Methylomonas sp. 11b: one gene and its partners. The protein of the gene in region 2 interacts with the protein of the main gene of each other region in a pairwise test. Links are inferred from orthologs where the notes say so. Each region holds a gene or a part of one and is shown on either strand. Other genes may lie near its edges. The genes, in order: ftsA, METH11B_RS0111765 and ftsZ.

Region 1 (4,301 bases), 1.0 Mb from region 2 along the record:
GCGCCTTTGGCGGCGAAACCTGGAGCATTGTGGAACGGGTGGAAATGATCAACCCGCGCGGCGCAGTGACCGAACGCGACCATCACGAATTTGAAGTGGCCTACCGTTCGGTAAAAGGTTTGGCCGACGAATGGTTTTTATCTGCTCAGCTGAAATTGAGCAAAGGCAACAGCGAGGCCAGCCAGCAACATATCAAAGCCTTGCTGGAAAAACGCAACGCCTCGCAACCGACCAACAAACCGACTTGCGGCTCGGTATTCAAGAACCCGCCCGGCGATTACGCGGCACGCCTGATCGAAGCCTGCGGCCTGAAGGGCTTTGCAATAGGCGGCGCGGTGGTGTCGGAAAAGCATGCCAATTTTATCGAGAATCGCGGCAACGCCAGCTCTGAAGATATAGAGACCTTGATCGAACATATTCAAACTCAAGTACAAACGCAATTCGGCATCAGTCTGCAAACTGAAGTCTGCCGGGTAGGTGATAAAGCATGAAGCCATTACGCATCAAAAATGCCGCCGATTTCGGCAAAGTCGCGGTCCTGCTGGGCGGTTCGGCCGCCGAGCGCGAAATATCCTTGAACAGCGGCAACGCAGTGTATCAGGCCCTGAAGGCGCAAGGCGTTGACGCGGTCGCGATAGACGTCACCGCTAGCCCAATCGATGCGTTGGCAGGCGTCAAAGCCGACAGAGTGTTCAATGTGATCCATGGTCGTGGCGGTGAAGACGGTGTCTTGCAGGCCGTCTTGCAAGTAATGGGTTTGCCGTATACCGGTTCCGGCGTGATGGCTTCGGCATTGAGTATGGACAAATTACGCACCAAGTTGTGCTGGCAAGGTCTGGGCTTGAGCACGCCGCTTTGGTTCATACTGAAAAACGAGACCGATATTGACGCCTGCATCGCCAAACTGGGATTTCCGGTGATCGTTAAACCAGCGCAGGAAGGGTCCAGCATCGGCATGAGCAAAGCCACCAACCGTGACGAACTGGTCGCCGCACTGCAATTGGCCAAGCAGTATCTATGCGACGTTTATGCCGAGCAGTGGGTGCAGGGTCAGGAATACACTGTCGGCGTGCTGGACGGCGAAGCGCTGCCGGCAATCAGATTGGAAACGCCGAATACCTTTTACGATTTCGATGCCAAGTATCGAGCTAACACCACGAAATACCACTGCCCCTGCGGCTTGAGTGCGGAGCGCGAACAACAATTACAAGCCTTGGCGGTACAAGCCTGTCAGGCATTGGACGTGAAAGGCTGGGCGCGTGTCGATGTATTTATCGACGCTAACGACCGGTCGCAACTGATCGAAGTGAATACCGTACCCGGCATGACCGACCACAGCCTAGTGCCGATGGCGGCCAAGGCGGTGGGGATTAGTTTCGAAGAATTGGTTTGGCGCATTTTGGAAACCAGCATGGCAGGTGCAGGTGAGCCGGTTTAGTGTGATCTTGATGACCGCGCTGTTGATCGGCGGCGGCTGGTGGGCTTGGCAGCAATTCGGCGCCAGCGCGCTGAGCAGCAAGCCGATCCGCTACGTCAAGATTGAAGGCGCGTTCCAATACACCAGCAAGGACAGACTGAAAGAAGTGTTGGCGCCGCAAATGAAACAAGGCTATTACCAGGCAGACATGAATGCAATTCATCAAGCGATTAAAGCCCTGCCCTTGGTAGATAAGGTCGATGTAAAGCGGGTGTGGCCGGATGCGGTGCATATAAAAATTACCGAGCAAAAGCCGGTGGTGCGCTGGGGCAAATCGGCACTGCTGAACAAACAGGGCGATTTGCTGGTACCGGACAATATCGACGAATTTAAAAATTTACCGCTGATTACCGGCCCGGACGGCCAGGAAAAGAAACTGTTGGAGATTATGAAAGGCGTCTACATCGTCTTGAAGGATAAATCGATGCAGCTCGCCGAGTTTCACGTCAACGAACGACGAGCCTGGCGGATCAAGTTAGCCAGCGGCATGGAAATGCAGTTGGGCAGAAAGGCGCCGCTGGAAAATATGCAGCGCTTTCTAAGAACCATGGATTTATTGGGTGAGGAACAGCTAGCCATGATAGCGAGCGTGGATACCCGATACCCGAACGGCTTTGCAGTGACCTGGAAACCGGAAGTCACCAATATCGATTGGAAAGCAATCGTGGAAAAAAACAAAAACCTGATTTAAACGCTTACCGAGCATAAACAATGGCCAAAAAGACAGATCGAAATTTATTAGTGGGGCTGGATATAGGCACGTCGAAAGTCGCTGCCATCGTCGGTGAATACCGAGGTGGCGACGAAATCGAAGTGATCGGTATCGGCACCGCACCGTCCAAGGGCCTGAAAAAAGGCATCGTGGTCAATCTGGAATCGACCGTGCATTCCATCCAACGGGCGATTGAGGAAGCCGAATTAATGGCGGGTTGCCAGATCAAATCGGTGTTTGCCGGTATCGCCGGCAGCCATATCAAAAGCCTGAATTCACACGGCATAGTGGCGATCAAGGAAAAGGAAGTCACCCAACACGACATCGATAGAGTAATCGATTCGGCGCGGGCGGTGGCGATTCCGGCCGATCAGAAGATCCTGCACATCCTGCCGCAGGAGTTTGTGATCGACCAACAGGAAGGCATCAAAGAGCCGATCGGCATGTCCGGCATTCGTTTGGAAGCCAAGGTGCACATGGTCACCAGCAGTGTCAGCGCCGAACAGAACATCGTCAAATGCATCCGCAAATGCGGACTGGATGTGGATGACATCGTGTTGGAACAACTGGCTTCCTGCGCGGCGGTTTTGACCGACGACGAGAAAGACTTGGGGGTGTGTCTGATCGACATCGGCGGCGGCACCACCGATATTGCGATTTTCTCGGAAGGTGCGATCAAGCATACAGCGGTGATTCCCATCGCCGGCGATCAAGTCACCAACGACATCGCCGTGGCGCTGAGGACGCCGACCAAAAACGCGGAGGAAATCAAACGCCAATACGCTTGCGCGTTGACGCAATTGGCCGATCCGCAACAAACCATCGCGGTCCCCAGCATCGGCGACCGTGAGCCGCGCAAGATCTCCGCGCAAAACCTGGCGGAAATTGTCGAGCCGCGTTACGAAGAATTAATGCTGCTGGTACAAGCAGAGTTAAGAAGAAGTGGGTATGAAGATTTAATTGCGGCCGGCATGGTAATTACCGGAGGCAGTTCGCAAGTAAGAGGATTGGTCGAGTTGGCGGAGGAAATATTCCATATGCCGGTTCGCATGGGTGTACCGCTGCATGTATCCGGCTTGACCGATGTAGCGGAAAACCCGATTTATTCGACCGCGGTGGGTTTGTTGCTGTATGGCAAGGATCATCACGGCCGGGCGTTAGGCATGAACGATGATGGCGCGGATCTGTTATCAAAAATCAAGAGCTGGTTTCAAGGAAATTTTTAATTTTTTGTCTGGAGGGTGTGAAAATGAAATATGAATTATTGGATAGTAGCGGCACCGCGGTTATCAAGGTCATCGGCGTCGGTGGTGGTGGTGGCAACGCGGTTAATCACATGGTGGAAGATGGTATCGACGGCGTGCAATTTATCTGTGCCAACACCGATGCCCAAGCCCTGCGGGAAATGAGCGTAGAGTCCATTGTGCAACTGGGTGTAGAACTAACCAAGGGCCTGGGAGCAGGCACTCGTCCTGAAGTAGGCAGAGCCGCAGCGGAAGAAAATCGCGACCGCATCCGCGAAGTAATTGCTGGCGCCGACATGGTATTCCTGACTGCCGGCATGGGCGGCGGTACCGGTACTGGTGCTATCGCGGTATTTGCCGAAGTAGCCAAAGAACTGGGCGTACTGACCGTAGCCGTCGTATCCAAACCTTTTGATTTTGAAGGTTCCAAGAAAAAAGGCGTGGCCGATGCCGGCTTGCGCGAACTGGAAAAACTGGTCGATTCATTGATCATCATTCCAAACCAAAAATTGCTGCCGACTTTGGGCAACAATAAATCGCTGGTGGAAGCGTTCCGAGCGGCTAACGACGTATTGCGCGATGCGGTGCAAGGTATTACCGAGCTGATTACTCACCCAGGCCTGATGAACGTCGACTTCGCCGACGTCAAAACCGTGATGTCCAATATGGGCAGCGCGATCATGGGTACTGGCGTCGCCAGCGGCGAAAACCGCGCGCGTTTGGCAGCAGAAAAAGCCATTGCCTGCCCTTTGTTGGACGACAACAATCTGCAAGGCGCACGCGGTATTTTGGTGAACGTTACCTCCAACGGCGACTTGGGCTTGAACGAGTTCGACGAAATCGGCAGCATCATGCATGCATTCGCTTC
Region 2 (4,565 bases):
GGAAATGTCCAGCAGCTTTTGCAACCGCAACAGGGTGTCATCGAGATTTTCGATCTGCTCCGGAATCAGCTCCAAACTGTAGGTCGGCACATTTTCCGCGAGCATCCGACCCTTGCGGTCGTAAATCACCCCGCGCGTGGGCGGCAACGGCGAAATCTTGATGCGGTTATCCTTGGATAGAGTCGCATAATGTTCGTGACCGACCACCTGCAAATACACCAAGCGCACCACCAAACCGGCGATCAAAAACAGGATCAAGATAAACGCCGCGACGATGCGGCTCAGGAACAAGCGGCTCTCCGCTAGCGGATCCTTGATGGCGAATTTTCTATCCATGCCCCGTTAAAAGATGCGCGCCATCACCCGGATATAGCGCAACACCACAAACACCAGCGGCCATACCAAAGTCCCGGATAACACCGGATACCAGAACGACAGCGACAAGCGGTTGCCGGCTTGCATGCTTTCCGTGCCGAAAATAATGCTCTGCGACGCAAACAAACACAAAAACACAAACAAGCATTGCTGCACCATCGGAAATTGCCGCAAACGCCGATGCTCGTTGATACTGAAATAGCAAATCAGCGCATAGATCAAGGCGTACTGGCCCAGCAAGCGACCGGTCAACACGTCAGTCAACAAGCCTATCGACCATGCACTGAATACGCCAAACCGTTCCGGCAAGGCAATGGACCAATAAATCAACACCAGTACGATCCAGTCCGGATTGAACACATCCATGCTGGGAAACAGCGACATTACCCGCAGCACCATCGCCGCGCCTATGGTAGCGATGAAGTAAACGGTGGCGGCAAAATCAAGGCGCGACATGTTCTGCATCCTTGGATTCAGGTTCGACCGCGGCTTTCGCCGACTCCCCTAGCACAACCGGGGTGGAGTGGCTCCAAACGATCAAAAATTCGCGACTTTTATCTAGTTCCGCCTTTGGCGTGGCGTAAATATTGGCAAAGGATTTGTCCGGCCTGGCTTCGAACTTATCCACCACCGCCACCGGATAACCGGCCGGAAACACCCCGCCAAGCCCAGAGGTAACCAACAAATCACCCGGCACAATATCGGCGTTATTCGCCAGAAACGGCAAATGCAGACGGTTGGGTTGGCCGGTACCGAAAGCGATGGTACGCAAGCCGTTGCGGTTGACTTGTACCGGGATGGCATGATCGGGATCGGTGATCAGCATCACTTCCGAGCTGGACGGTAAGGCCCGCACCACTTGGCCGACGATGCCGTTGGCATCCAAAACAGGTTGTTCCGGATGCACACCAAAACGCGAGCCTTTGTTGACTACCACCGTATGTTCGTAAGGCGCCAATTTTACCGAAACCAGTTCGGCTACCAGCACCTGCTCGCCAAGCTGAAAGGAGTTTTCCAGCAACATCCGCAGACGAGTGTTTTCCTTTTCCAAGGCCGCGAACTTCAACAATTTCGCATCGTTGACGAACTGAGCTTCTTTCAAGCGGCGGTTTTCTTTTTGCAGTTCCACAAAAGAAATGACCGTTCCGGACACTGTCTGGTAAAAATCCACCGGCAGACTGGCCAGCGACTGTAATGGATAAGTGAACACCGATAACAAGGAGCGCAACCGGTCCAGACGCTCGCTACGATAATCAATCACTAACATCGAAATTGATACCAGCAATGCCACCAGTAAACGGGTATTAAGTGAAGGGCCTTTAGCAAATAAGAGTTTTATGGCAAACCTCTAACAATCAAGACCGGCGTCAATTGACGCGAAAGTAAGCATATGGACTTCCGCTTCAAGGCACTTTCATCGCCGAGCGGCACAAATTTCGTAGAAAAGGCCGCTGTAACCGCTTTTCGCGATTACAGCGGCCTTTTAGAGATACTTCAGCTCAGCGCTTATTCCAGAGAGAACGCCGAAGCACCTTTAGAGTCCAACATTTCCAACACCATGCCGCCGCCTCTGGCCACGCAGGTCAGCGGATCATCGGCAATGTAGACCGGCAAACCGGTTTCTTCGGAAATCAAACGGTCAATATCTTTCAACAAAGCACCGCCACCAGTCAACACAATACCGCGACTGGCCACGTCCGCGCCCAGTTCCGGCGGAGTTTGTTCCAACGCCACTTTAACGGCGCTGACTATGCCGGATAATGGTTCTTGCAAGGCTTCCAGAATTTCATTGCTGTTCAATGAAAAGCTGCGCGGCACGCCCTCGGCCAGATTACGGCCGGTGACCTGCATCTCGCGCACTTCACTACCGGGATAGGCAGCACCAATTTGGTGTTTGATTTTTTCGGCTGTTGCTTCGCCGATCAAGGTGCCATAGTTGCGGCGCACATAGCTGATGATGGCATCGTCGAAGCGATCGCCGCCAATTCGGACTGAGGCGGAATAAACAATACCGTTCAAAGAAATGACCGCCACTTCCGAGGTGCCCCCACCTATGTCCAAAACCATGGAGCCATGCGCGGTATCCACCGGCAAACCGGCGCCAACAGCAGCGGACATCGGCTCTTCGATCAGATACACTTCTCTAGCACCCGCCATGGCCGCCGATTCACGAATCGCGCGGCGTTCAACCTGGGTCGAGCCGCAAGGCACGCAGATCAAAATCCGCGGACTGGGCCGCAACAGCTTGTTTTCGTGGACTTTTTTGATAAAAAACCGCAGCATGCGCTCGGTGACGGCGAAGTCTGCAATCACGCCGTCTTTCAACGGCCGAATAGCGGTGATATTACCGGGCGTGCGGCCCAACATGCTTTTGGCATCCGCCCCGATAGCAGCGATGGTTTTTTGGCCGCGAATTTTGTCTTCCTTGATCGCCACCACGGAAGGCTCGTTGAGTACGATTCCCTGGCCTGGAACATAAATTAACGTATTTGCCGTACCCAAATCGATCGACAAATCATTGGAAAAAAGGCCACGAATTCTTTTAAACATTGTAAGCAGTACCCTAAGCGCACACGGAAAATCCCACTACTTTAACAATCAAGCAGGTATTTGAGCAAGATATAAAGTATCATAGTTTTACTAAGAAAACCTGGAGTTAGAAGAATGTCGTTAACGGCGAATGACGTTAAAAAAATCGCTCACCTGGCAAGGCTGGGCATTGCTGAACAAGATGTCGAACACTATGCAAAAGACCTATCCGGCGTACTGGAATTAATGACCCAGATGGGCCAGTTAAACACCGACGGCGTAACGCCAATGGCGCATCCCTTGGATCAAATGCAACGTCTGCGCGAAGATGCGGTGACAGAGACCGACCAACGCGACCATTTCCAATCCATAGCCCCGCAAACCGAAGCCGGATTGTACCTGGTTCCGAAAGTCATCGATTAAGGACGATTATGCACAAAAAAAACCTTAGCGAACTGGCAGCCGGGCTGCGCAGTAAAGAATTTTCCAGCGTTGAACTCACCCAATTCTTCTTGGACCGCATAAGCCAGCACCAAGACCTAAATGCGTTTATCACCGTTAGCGCAGAAAGCGCCTTGTTACAAGCGAGAGCCGCCGATCAACTGCTGGCCACTGGCAACGCCGGACCACTTGCCGGCATCCCCATCGCCCAAAAAGACATTTTCTGCACGCTAGGCACTAAAACCAGCTGCGGCTCGAAAATGTTGGACAATTTTATCGCACCCTACAACGCCACCGTTGTTGATCACTTCAACAGCGCCGGTGCGGTGATGCTGGGCAAATTGAACATGGACGAATTTGCGATGGGTTCGTCCAACGAAACCAGCTTTTACGGCCCGGTGCGCAACCCTTGGGCGACCGATTGCGTCCCCGGCGGCTCGTCCGGCGGCTCGGCGGCGGCAGTCGCGGCGCGTCTGGCGCCTGCCGTGACAGGCACCGACACCGGCGGCTCGATTCGCCAACCGGCGGCGCTGTGCGGTATCACCGGCTTAAAACCGACATACGGCCGCGTATCGCGTTACGGCATGATCGCCTACGCGTCCAGTCTGGACCAAGGCGGACCAATGGCCCGTAGCGCGGAAGATGCAGCCCTGTTATTACAAGTCATGGCCGGCTTCGACCCCAAAGATTCCACCAGTGTCGATCAAGCTGTGCCCGACTACAGCGCCAGCCTGAACGATAGCCTGCAAGGCTTGAAAATCGGCCTGCCGAAACAGTTTTTCAGCGCGGAGCTCGACAGCCAAATGGCCTCTACGATTCAGGCCGCCATCGCCGAATATCAAAAGCTGGGCGCGGAAGTCAAAGAAGTGGACATGCCTAAATTGAATCTAGCGATCCCTGCCTATTACGTGATCGCCTCGGCCGAATGCTCGTCCAACCTGTCGCGCTACGACGGTGTGCGCTTTGGTTACCGCTGCCAAAATCCGGCAGACTTGACTGACCTGTACACTCGCTCGCGCGGCGAAGCCTTCGGCGCGGAAGTCAAACGCCGTATCCTGATGGGCACCTATGCGCTGTCGGCCGGCTATTACGATGCTTACTATTTGAAAGCGCAACAAGTGCGCCGCCTGATCAGCGACGACTTCAAACGGGCTTTGAGCGAAGTCGATGTGTTGATGGGCCCGGTCACGCCCAGTACCGCCTTCCGCATCGGCGAAAAA
Region 3 (4,565 bases), 1.0 Mb from region 2 along the record:
GTTGCACCGGTAATCGTGTCGCCCTTATTGAAACCCAGCACGGCTTCTTCAATGGTGAGAGAGTAATCTCCAAAAGCAATAATGTAATTGCCTACGTCCAAAGCAGTCGCCAGATAGGAGTCTCGGCTCAACAAGCTGCCGTCGGCCCATCCGCCGGTATTGCCAGGTATGGTGTAGGCTGGACTGTCGTCGCCGCTGACTATTTCCGTAGTGAGTGAGACCGTATCCTGAAAAATGCGGAATTGGCTATCCGCCAGGGTTAGTTCGCCGTCGCCGTTGATATCGACATAGGCGCCGGGATGTGCGCCCCAGCCCGCTGCGTAGCCTTCATTCGCCAGCACATCGATGACAACATTGGCAGCCGATGACAACGAAAACGAATAGAAATCGATTGTGGTACCGGCGCCGTGAACCGGGTCGACGGTCTTATAGATGGTTCCGTTTACGACCTCGGCCTGTGCGCTGCTTAGGCCTAAAAGTGAAATGGCAAGTGTTGCAGCCACCTTTTTTAAGGTTTGGGCATTTCTAGTGTTAACAGACATAATTCAATTCCTTTAAATAGAGTAAGACGTAGATTTTTACCGGTAGTCTCTACCGGCGACATTCAAGGTTTCGTATTTCCCTTTACGAGTTGTTGTCTAACGCACATGTGCCCGCTGCCGCGATGCCAGGCTCTTACTGTTCGATCCTGTTCGTACGGTAAGGGCCTAGGGCTGGCCGTTTGACCAACGGCTTCCCGCGCAATTTGAACGGTCTTAAAACCACTAAGTATTTCAATATTCCCGGATTGATCATGCCGCGCTATGTTTGCGAGAGAAGCAGTCCAAAGAGTTTGAAATACCGGGCTAGTTTGCACAGTGTGTTAAACAATGGGTTCAGACCAATCAGGTGATATAACAAACTATTCCTGACCAGTGAGCGACTGCTAGGGGATAGTTGTCGTCGTTTCCATATCGACCCGCTAATCCCTTCTCTTGCCTGCTCAAAAGAGGTAGCTCGACTATCTGAATCAGATCCGCAGCTTTCCGGCCCCGCCTTGCGACGAGTGTGGCGACTTGTTGGCTGCGCCCAGAGGGTGCAGCATTAATAGCTAAGCAAAATATGCGCCAGAATAACGCTAAGTGTGGGTGGTCAGCTTTTTTGTATGAATATTTATATATAAAACAAGGGGATAAATGGTTTGCTTTGAGATGGTGGGGCTGCAATAAGCGTGGCTGTTTTCCGGGGCTCCAGCTGGCTTTAATACTAGGGGATGAGTTATTTCACGTATTTTGAGTTATATCCCTTACTTTTTGCAGGGATAGACTTTGCCATCGGGATGAGCAGATGAATTAGAGCCAGCCTAGAGAGTCGGCCATTTCTGAAAGGGCCATGGCTACTCATTTAGGGCAATATTAGCTGGAAAATTCTTTAAAAATTGGCTGGAAGGGACGGGGAGGCTTGGGCCTCCGCCGTTTATTCCGGGTATTTGGCGGGGTTGGTCTTAGCCGGTAGCTCTAGCCGAAGTTTGCGCGGAATGCATGAAGGATATGGGTGCTTCTTCGGCATTTTCGAAAGTCACCATTTCCCAGGCGTCTTTGTCGTTCATTAGACTTAGCAACAACTTGTTGTTCAGCGCGTGGCCGGATTTGAAGCCTTGATATTCGCCGATCAGGCTGTAGCCCAGCAAATATAAGTCGCCGATGGCATCGAGGATTTTGTGTTTCACAAATTCGTCGGCATAACGCAGACCGTCTTCGTTCAATACTTTGTCGTCGTCCACCACGATGGCGTTATCCAGGCTGCCGCCCAGCGCCAGATTGTTTTCACGCAAAAACTCGATGTCCTTCATAAAACCGAAAGTGCGGGCCCGGCTGACTTCCTTCACAAACGTAGTCGAAGAAAAGTCCATCACAGCGGTTTTTAGATGTTCGGAAAACGCCGGATGTTCGAAATCGATGGTAAAGGTGACTTTAAAGCCATCGAACGGTTCGAACGCGGCCCATTTATCGCCGTCTTCCACGCGGATTGCCCGTTTGATGCGGATGTATTGCTTGGGGACATCCTGCTCGACCACGCCAGCCGATTGCAACAGAAACACAAATGGTCCGGCGCTGCCATCCATAATCGGTACTTCGGCGGCGCTGACATCGACAATCGCGTTGTCTATGCCCAAGCCGGCCAAAGCCGACAGCAAATGTTCGACGGTGGACACCTTAACGCCGTCGCGGACCAAAGTCGTGGACAGCTTGGTTTCGCCAACATTTTCTGGGCGCGCGGCTATCATCACCGGCGTTTCCAAATCCACGCGGCGAAAACGGATGCCGGTATCGGGCTCGGAGGGGTGCAGGGTCAGATAGACCTTATCGCCGGTATGCAAACCGACGCCGGTGGCTCTGATGGTGTTTTTTAAAGTACGCTGTTTAATCATGAAATGCCGACAAATAGGTAAAACAAAGTCGGGGAGTCTATCACAGATTATGCGATAGCTCCCCCCGAACTTGGCTCAGCTGCCTCATAGACGTGCCGCAAGCGACCCTTAGTCTGCTTGGCGTCTCAAGAAGGCCGGTACGTCCAAGTAATCCAGGTCCACATCGTTTCTAGGTTGCGCGCCAAAGCGAGATTCCCGAGCCGATTCCTGTTTTTGCTGGCGGACGATGGTCGGTTTGTCCAATTGATCGTAATTGATCTCGCCGGCCGCGACTTTTTTCACCAAGCTGATTGGCGAAGCGGCTTGCTTGGCTTTTTCGCCCATGCCGGTGGCGACGACGGTGACCTTAATTTCCTGACCCATGGCTGGATTGACCGCCATACCGATTTTCATGTCGGCGTCTTCGGAAGCGAATGCATGCATGATGCTGCCGATTTCGTCGAACTCGTTCAAGCCCAAGTCGCCGTTGGAGGTAACGTTCACCAAAATACCGCGTGCGCCTTGCAGATTGTTGTCGTCCAACAAAGGGCAGGCAATGGCTTTTTCTGCTGCCAAACGCGCGCGGTTTTCGCCGCTGGCGACGCCAGTACCCATGATCGCGCTGCCCATATTGGACATCACGGTTTTGACGTCGGCGAAGTCGACGTTCATCAGGCCTGGGTGAGTAATCAGCTCGGTAATACCTTGCACCGCATCGCGCAATACGTCGTTAGCCGCTCGGAACGCTTCCACCAGCGATTTATTGTTGCCCAAAGTCGGCAGCAATTTTTGGTTTGGAATGATGATCAATGAATCGACCAGTTTTTCCAGTTCGCGCAAGCCGGCATCGGCCACGCCTTTTTTCTTGGAACCTTCAAAATCAAAAGGTTTGGATACGACGGCTACGGTCAGTACGCCCAGTTCTTTGGCTACTTCGGCAAATACCGCGATAGCACCAGTACCGGTACCGCCGCCCATGCCGGCAGTCAGGAATACCATGTCGGCGCCAGCAATTACTTCGCGGATGCGGTCGCGATTTTCTTCCGCTGCGGCTCTGCCTACTTCAGGACGAGTGCCTGCTCCCAGGCCCTTGGTTAGTTCTACACCCAGTTGCACAATGGACTCTACGCTCATTTCCCGCAGGGCTTGGGCATCGGTGTTGGCACAGATAAATTGCACGCCGTCGATACCATCTTCCACCATGTGATTAACCGCGTTGCCACCACCACCACCGACGCCGATGACCTTGATAACCGCGGTGCCGCTACTATCCAATAATTCATATTTCATTTTCACACCCTCCAGACAAAAAATTAAAAATTTCCTTGAAACCAGCTCTTGATTTTTGATAACAGATCCGCGCCATCATCGTTCATGCCTAACGCCCGGCCGTGATGATCCTTGCCATACAGCAACAAACCCACCGCGGTCGAATAAATCGGGTTTTCCGCTACATCGGTCAAGCCGGATACATGCAGCGGTACACCCATGCGAACCGGCATATGGAATATTTCCTCCGCCAACTCGACCAATCCTCTTACTTGCGAACTGCCTCCGGTAATTACCATGCCGGCCGCAATTAAATCTTCATACCCACTTCTTCTTAACTCTGCTTGTACCAGCAGCATTAATTCTTCGTAACGCGGCTCGACAATTTCCGCCAGGTTTTGCGCGGAGATCTTGCGCGGCTCACGGTCGCCGATGCTGGGGACCGCGATGGTTTGTTGCGGATCGGCCAATTGCGTCAACGCGCAAGCGTATTGGCGTTTGATTTCCTCCGCGTTTTTGGTCGGCGTCCTCAGCGCCACGGCGATGTCGTTGGTGACTTGATCGCCGGCGATGGGAATCACCGCTGTATGCTTGATCGCACCTTCCGAGAAAATCGCAATATCGGTGGTGCCGCCGCCGATGTCGATCAGACACACCCCCAAGTCTTTCTCGTCGTCGGTCAAAACCGCCGCGCAGGAAGCCAGTTGTTCCAACACGATGTCATCCACATCCAGTCCGCATTTGCGGATGCATTTGACGATGTTCTGTTCGGCGCTGACACTGCTGGTGACCATGTGCACCTTGGCTTCCAAACGAATGCCGGACATGCCGATCGGCTCTTTGATGCCTTCCTGTTGGTCGATCACAAACTCCTGCGGCAGGATGTGCAGGATCTTCTGATCGGCCG

What was found.
Region 1: the proteins of METH11B_RS0111765 (region 2) and ftsA interact in binary tests that used the Escherichia coli proteins (3 or more experiments, as listed by UniProt). The link is inferred for Methylomonas sp. 11b from one-to-one orthologs.
Region 3: the proteins of METH11B_RS0111765 (region 2) and ftsZ interact in binary tests that used the Escherichia coli proteins (3 or more experiments, as listed by UniProt). The link is inferred for Methylomonas sp. 11b from one-to-one orthologs.

What each region holds. Positions count from the first base shown.
Region 1 is NZ_KI911557.1:3,440,934-3,445,234, reverse strand. Bases 1,347-4,301 are described here. They hold ftsA (cell division protein FtsA), read left to right. Parts: upstream 1,347-2,188; coding sequence 2,189-3,415; downstream 3,416-4,301. Other genes in these bases: ftsZ (cell division protein FtsZ), read left to right, coding at 3,439-4,301; METH11B_RS0116540 (cell division protein FtsQ/DivIB), read left to right, coding at 1,425-2,168; METH11B_RS0116545 (D-alanine--D-alanine ligase), read left to right, coding at 1,347-1,438. In the rest of the region: murB (UDP-N-acetylmuramate dehydrogenase), read left to right, coding at 1-491; more of METH11B_RS0116545, read left to right, coding at 488-1,346. UniProt on the Escherichia coli protein: Essential cell division protein that assists in the assembly of the Z ring. May serve as the principal membrane anchor for the Z ring.
Region 2 is NZ_KI911557.1:2,440,407-2,444,971, forward strand. Bases 904-3,869 are described here. They hold METH11B_RS0111765 (rod shape-determining protein), read right to left. Parts: upstream 2,926-3,869; coding sequence 1,882-2,925; downstream 904-1,881. Other genes in these bases: mreC (rod shape-determining protein MreC), read right to left, coding at 904-1,714; gatC (Asp-tRNA(Asn)/Glu-tRNA(Gln) amidotransferase subunit GatC), read left to right, coding at 3,040-3,327; gatA (Asp-tRNA(Asn)/Glu-tRNA(Gln) amidotransferase subunit GatA), read left to right, coding at 3,336-3,869. Outside these bases: mrdA (penicillin-binding protein 2), read right to left, coding at 1-336; rod shape-determining protein MreD, read right to left, coding at 343-831; more of mreC, read right to left, coding at 818-903; more of gatA, read left to right, coding at 3,870-4,565. UniProt on the Escherichia coli protein: Forms membrane-associated dynamic filaments that are essential for cell shape determination. Acts by regulating cell wall synthesis and cell elongation, and thus cell shape.
Region 3 is NZ_KI911557.1:3,438,118-3,442,682, forward strand. What follows is about bases 1,600-4,565. They hold ftsZ (cell division protein FtsZ), read right to left. Parts: upstream 3,680-4,565; coding sequence 2,519-3,679; downstream 1,600-2,518. Other genes in these bases: lpxC (UDP-3-O-acyl-N-acetylglucosamine deacetylase), read right to left, coding at 1,600-2,410; ftsA (cell division protein FtsA), read right to left, coding at 3,703-4,565. In the rest of the region: METH11B_RS0116520 (VPLPA-CTERM sorting domain-containing protein), read right to left, coding at 1-542; more of lpxC, read right to left, coding at 1,484-1,599. UniProt on the Escherichia coli protein: Essential cell division protein that forms a contractile ring structure (Z ring) at the future cell division site. The regulation of the ring assembly controls the timing and the location of cell division.